Regions from separate parts of the Shewanella sp. NFH-SH190041 genome, predicted to be linked through region 2. Evidence: predicted binding sites of a transcription regulator. Region 2 holds the regulator's gene; the other holds the start of a gene.
What was found. Region 2 encodes MetJ, which represses methionine synthesis genes. Its sites were predicted from a motif close to TAGACGTCTAGACGTCTA; they were not measured.
Positions count from the first base shown of each region.

Region 1: a site for MetJ is predicted at 1,248-1,265, ahead of metH (methionine synthase). Genes of this name have one in related genera too.

Region 1 is NZ_AP026070.1:3,708,352-3,711,758, forward strand. It holds gene NFHSH190041_RS16560 (ABC transporter ATP-binding protein) at 1-233, opposite strand, end outside; gene NFHSH190041_RS16565 (histidine phosphatase family protein) at 334-975, opposite strand; gene metH (methionine synthase) at 1,358-3,407, shown strand, end outside.
Region 2 is NZ_AP026070.1:554,471-557,877, forward strand. It holds gene NFHSH190041_RS02460 (response regulator transcription factor) at 1-18, shown strand, start outside; gene NFHSH190041_RS02465 (conjugal transfer protein TraF) at 153-1,355, shown strand; gene metJ (met regulon transcriptional regulator MetJ) at 1,429-1,743, opposite strand; gene metB (cystathionine gamma-synthase) at 1,945-3,117, shown strand; gene metL (bifunctional aspartate kinase/homoserine dehydrogenase II) at 3,114-3,407, shown strand, end outside.

The DNA.
Region 1 (3,407 bases), 1.2 Mb from region 2:
TCCCGTTCATCCAAACGAATACAGCCTGAATCCGGCTGCAAAAAGCGATACAAACAACGCAGCAAAGAGGATTTTCCGGCACCATTGGGCCCAATGATCCCCAGCATTTGCCCGGCTGGAACCGAAAAACTGATGTTATCGAGCAACTGTCGGCCATTGGCTGACCAATTAAGCTGCGCCACTGTCAGCGCAGCCGGAGCCAAGCCACCAGTGTGGGATAAGGGTTGGGGCATATTTTTATCAAATCAGGGGTAATTAATTGACATTATCCGGTTTTTTAACAGTCCGACAATGTCACGACTGACCATAGCCGCCAATCGGTCAGTGTACTGATTATCCAGGCCAATGTAGTCGGGGCCAGAAGCGTCCCTCGTGGCGGATAACACTGATCTGCATGGCGGCTGCATATGGCAATGCCATTGCGGAAAATACCCCAGGCTGCTGGGATAGCCCTAATACATGCCCCATCAGTGACAACATCACGCCACCATGACACACTACCCAGACGGGTGCCTGCGGCGCCAAGCCTTCCGGGGTAAACAGCTGCTGACAGATACGGTCAAACGCCTGTTGAACCCGGCGCTCAAATTGCACAGTAGCTTCGCCATTGGGAGGCGGATTTTGCCAGGGGTCACGGTAAAATGCCGCAAATGCCTCGCTGTCATTTCGCTCAATTTCAGCAAATGTCAGCCCATCCCAATCACCGTAATCCATTTCAGCAAAACCAGCATCTACCGCCAAGGTCACCGCCAATTCAGATGCCTGTTGTGCGGCAAACTCTCGACAGCGGCGGCGGTCAGATGACACGATTAATCCAGGCCGGCCATGGGCCGACATCAATCCATCGACCCGTTTTTGCATCTGCATCCATCCCTGTGGTGACAGTGCCACATCGGTTTGTCCGCGCAGGATTTCCCCACCTTCACAGGCACCGTGACGCAGAAAAATCATTGTCAGTGTATTGCCTCTTGCCATATTGCCTCCGCAGTTGATGCCAAGCGCCACCGAGTAGTGCTGCGCTTTGTTAGCCTTCCAGCTTTTCTTGTAGCAGTTTGTGGGGGCGTTATACAAGGCAGAGGCGTTGAAATGTATGTGCAACCGGATAACCCCGTCATGCCGTAGCAAGAATCACAAATGCTTCAACACAAAACTATTAATAATCATGTGGATACATACAATGTATGGTTTTTAACCACAAACACTTGCTCCAACAAGGACAGGCTGGCTATGATAACAACAAGACCAAATAGACGTCTAAACATCTAAACGGCTTATCTTGGTGTTTTGCACTGCAGTGACAAATCACCATCACGGTCAGGATAAAGGCATCACAAACCACAGCTTACAGGATGTAAACATGGCAGCAGTACAACAGCCCGCTACCCTTCTCAACCTCAAACACGCCAACGACTCGGCTGATAATGCTGTGGGGTGTCGACAGAGACAAAGCCGCACCACAGCGCTACATGCCGCATTAAAACAGCGTATTTTGCTGCTTGATGGCGCGATGGGGACCATGATCCAGCAGCACAAGCTGGAGGAGGCCGATTACCGTGGCGACAGGTTCAGCGATTGGCATTGTGATGTCAAAGGCAACAATGACCTGCTGGTACTGAGTCAGCCACAGCTTATCAGGGATATCCACAAAGAGTACCTGCTGGCAGGCGCCGATATTCTGGAAACCAATACCTTTAACGCCACCACAATCGCCATGGCTGACTATGATATGCAGTCGCTATCGGCAGAAATTAACCGCGAGGGCGCCCGCCTTGCCCGGGAGGTGGCAAATGAGATCACCGCCAAAACCGGTATTCAGCGCTATGTGGCCGGGGTGCTTGGCCCTACTAACCGCACCTGCTCCATCAGCCCGAATGTCAACAACCCGGGCTTTCGTAATGTGCACTTTGATGACCTGGTCGAGGCCTACACCGAGTCCACTACAGCACTGATTGAAGGTGGCGCCGACATCATTTTGGTGGAAACCATTTTCGATACCCTCAATGCCAAAGCCGCGCTGTTTGCCATTGAAGGGGTGTTTGACGCTCTGGGCTTTAAACTGCCGGTAATGATCTCAGGCACCATTACCGATGCCTCGGGCCGCACTCTGACCGGCCAGACAACTGAAGCCTTCTATAATTCGCTGCGCCATATAAACCCAATCAGCGTGGGGCTTAACTGCGCGCTGGGGCCAAAAGAGCTGCGCCCCTATGTAGAAGAGCTGCACCGCATCAGCCAATGCGCCATTTCCGCTCACCCCAATGCCGGGCTGCCCAATGAATTCGGCGGCTATGATGAAACGCCCAAGCAAATGGCGGAAGTGATCAGCGAGTGGGCCGAGGCCGGTATGCTCAATATCGTTGGTGGCTGCTGTGGTACTACCCCTGAGCATATCCGCGTTATCCGCAAGGCCATTGATCACTTTGCTCCCCGCATCGCGCCGGATATCCCGGTTGCCTGCCGCCTCTCTGGTCTGGAGCCCTGCACCATAGAAGCCAACTCCCTGTTTGTGAACGTGGGTGAGCGCACCAATGTCACCGGCTCAGCGCGCTTTTTGAAGCTCATTAAAGAAGGCATGTATGAAACCGCGCTGGAGGTCGCCCGGGATCAGGTGGAGAACGGCGCGCAAATCATCGATATCAATATGGATGAAGGCATGCTCGATGGCGTGGAGGTAATGACCACCGTCCTTAATTTGATTGCCTCTGAGCCGGATATCAGCCGGGTTCCTGTGATGATTGACTCCTCCAAATGGGAAGTGTTGGAGGCCGGCCTTAAGTGCATTCAGGGCAAGGGCATAGTCAACTCTATCTCGTTGAAAGAGGGCGAGGAGATCTTCATCAAGCAGGCCAAGCTGATTAAACGCTATGGTGCCGCTACTATTGTGATGGCCTTCGATGAGACAGGTCAGGCCGATACTCGCGAGCGCAAGGTGGAGATCTGTACCCGCGCCTACAATATTCTGGTCAATCAAGTGGGCTTCCCGCCGGAAGATATCATCTTCGATCCCAACATCTTTGCCATTGCCACGGGTATTGAAGAGCACGACAACTATGCGGTGGACTTTATCGAGGCCACGGCTGAGATTAAGCGTACCTTGCCCCACGCCATGATTTCCGGTGGCGTCTCCAACGTTTCATTCTCCTTCCGCGGCAATAATCCGGTGCGCGAAGCCATTCATGCAGTGTTCCTGTACCACGCCATTAAGGCGGGGATGGACATGGGCATTGTCAACGCAGGTCAATTGGCGATTTACGACGATATCGATAGTGAGCTGAAAGAAAAGGTTGAAGCCGTGGTGCTTAACCTGCCCTGCCAGGTGGCAGACTCTTCCAATACTGAGCAGTTGCTGGAGATAGCCGAAAAGTACCGTGGTGATGGCAGCGCGGGGCCTAAGAAAGAGGACCTTG
Region 2 (3,407 bases):
AAACCTGTTTCGATATAGTTGTTGTCATTTTTAGATGAAACAAAATACTGATTTATATCGTTATAAATTCTAATTACCGCTTTTTTGACTGGGCTTTCTGTCTCTCTGGCATAGGGTTAAGGCTGTTTTAAACCATAACCAAGAGACAACTTATGTATTCATGGATGAAAAAAAACAGCTTACCAATTGCGGTGACAGCGGTTTGTGTCGGTGTGGTATTACCGGCCAGCGCACAGCGAATTGATGCTCGAACTCAGGCGATGGGGGGGGCTGCACTGGCATCAGCTAATCGGGATGGGGCGCCAGTGATTAATCCGGCATTAATGAGTTTGCATCGCAGTGATGAGGTAACCTTGGTGCTGCCCATGATTGGTGCAGAAGCTGCTGATCGGGACAATATGGTCGATAAATTGGATTTGCTGCAGGATCATTATGATGCGCTGGACAGTGCGATAGCTCATCGTGATGTCACGGCTATTGAGACTAATCGCGATCTGTTGTTGGCGGATTTGCATGGACTGGCTGGTAATCGTGCCAATGTTAATGCTGCCGTAGGCTTATCACTGGTATTGCCTAGCTTCAGTTTTGATGTTGGGTTGTTTTACCAGACATATCTTGATGCTGTTGGTTTTACAGATATCAGCGCGGCGGACTTAACTTACCTCGCACAAATTGATCCGCTTAATCCGCCCATGCTTGAAGACCTGACCTCTAGCGGCAGTGTATTAGCTGGCGCTGTGTCCGACTTTGGTGTGGCGCTGAGTATGCCTTTGCAGTGGGGGGAGATGCCAGTTTCTATCGGTATTTCGCCTAAATTCCAACGTTTAGATAGCTATCATTATCGTGTTAGCGCCAATAATTTTGATGGTGATGATTTCAGTGACAGTAAATACCGTACTGAAACGACAGGGTTTAATCTTGATGTCGGTTTGGCGCTGCAACCGATGGCGGGATTAACTGTGGCAGTAACCGGTCGAGATCTGCTATCGCAATCATTGGCGACAGTGGTGAATGGTGGTCAGCAGTTTACATTTCAGGTCAAGCCGGTTTATCAGGCTGGGGTGGCTTATGATTGGCAGCATGCTAGCTTAAGCTCTGATATTGATTTAAGTAGCCAAAAGCGTTTTGCCGGTGAACCGGGACAGCAATTTTGGCGTCTTGGCGGAGAATATCGGCCTTGGTCATGGCTGGCATTGCGCGGGGGATACCGCCGCGATTTGGAGCAAGGTGGTATGACGTTGTATTCACTGGGGGCCGGCGTATTAATTGGCAATACGGTCAATTTGGATATTACCGGTATGCTGGGTGATGAAGATGCTGCTGGGGTGGTATTACAAAGTGCTTTTTATTTCTAAATAGAAATAGTGGTGTTGTTATAACAACAAAAAGCCCGGCATAACCGGGCTTTTTGTTTAATTCAGCTCGAGATTATTCCATCTCTTCCCATTCAATACCCATTTCGGTCATAAGCCTTTTTGCTTCAGCAGGAATACTGTCAGGGCTATCTTTGGCCAAATCTGGATCATTTGGCAACGGCTGGCCGGTATAGGCATGTAGAAAGGCTTCGCAAAGGAGTTCGCTGTTGGTGGCATGACGCAGGTTGTTGACCTGACGACGGGTGCGTTCATCAGTTAACACCTTCAGTACTTTCAAGGGAATGGATACGGTAATTTTTTTTACCTGCTCACTCTTTTTACCATGCTCTGCATAAGGGCTGATATAGTCGCCATTCCACTCAGTCATTGACTCACCTGTTGATTCTGTAATTCGCAGCCGATTTTAAACACTTACTTTTTACAGTCAAATTATTGCGGCGAAAACGGGATGAATGCAAATAGAATTCTTGATGTTTGGACGTCCAGCCGTCTTTTTTCTTGACCTGGGTAACCCGCCTAGTCTAGTTTAGACGTCTAGCCATCTGAAATAGCAGGCAGGAGTGACAGGATGACTCAACAGCATACCGCAACCACGGCGGTCAGACAGGGAATTGAAACTGACTTGCAGCACCGCGCCGTTGTCCCCCCCATTTACCTTAGCAGTAATTACAGCTTTGCCGATCCACAAACTCCTGGCGCTTTTGACTATAGCCGTTCAGCTAATCCGACCCGAGAGCAGTTGGCGATAGCGCTAGCTGAGATGGAATCTGGTCATAGCGGTGTGATTACTGCCAGTGGGATGGCGGCGGTGCACTTGGCGGTCAGTGTGCTGTCTGCAGAGGAGTTGTTGTTAGTTCCCCATGATTGTTATGGCGGTAGTTTACGGCTATTTCAGCATTTGGCGCGCAAAGGCCAGTTTCGTCTGCAAGTGGTCGATATGACAGATACCGAGGCTCTGACCCAAGCGTTGGCTGCATCTCCGGGGCTGATCTGGCTGGAGACGCCCTCTAACCCGTTACTGCGTATTGTTGATATTGCCGCTATTTGTCAGCAGGCCAAGCAGCAGGGTTGCCGGGTGGCGGTGGATAATACTTTTCTTACTCCAGTGTTGCAGCAACCTTTATTACTTGGCGCAGATATGGTGATCCACTCCACCACCAAATATATCAATGGCCACAGCGATGTCATTGGCGGGGCTGTCATTGCTAAGACGCCTGAGTTGAGTGAAGAGCTGTTGTGGAATGCCAACACTTTAGGATTAAGCGGGGGGGCGCTGGATGCGTATCTTACTTTGCGCGGGCTGCGTACCCTGTCTTTGCGTATGTCCCAGCACCAACATAATGCCTCGCTGATTGTGGCAGCGTTGCAGGCACATCCGGCGGTTAGCCATATTTATTATCCCGGGTTAGTACAGCATCCTGGCCATGGGATTGCTCAGCGTCAGCAGCGTGGTTTCGGCGGCATGATCAGTTTTGAGTTACAAGGCGGTGCGGCGAGTACTGGGCGTTTTGTTGCTGCGCTTAAACTGTTTTCATTAGCGGAAAGTCTCGGTGGAGTGGAAAGTCTGGTCGCTGTCCCGGCCAGTATGACCCACAGAGCGATGACCCCGGAACAGCGGCGTTGTGCCGGTATCAGTGATGGACTAATTCGGTTATCTGTGGGCATAGAACACAGTGATGATTTGTTGGCGGATATCCAACAGGCACTGACAGCGGTGACTCAGGGAGATGATGCGTCATGACATGTCAAGCAAACAGCACAGTAAATGACGCTGCTAGCGGAAAGGTTCCGGCCCAGTTACATAAGTTTGGTGGCTCTAGTCTGGCTGATGCCGATGGTTACCGCCGGGTTGCCCATATTTTGCTGACGCAAGGAGAAAGCTCGGATTGGGTGGTAGTCTCTGCGGCGGGCACAACCACCAATCAGCTGTATCAACTATTGGCGTTAGCAGATGCTGGTGAGCTATGGCAGCAGGAGCTGTCAGTATTGATGGCATACCAGCAACAGCTGGTGGAGCAGTTACTGAGTGGT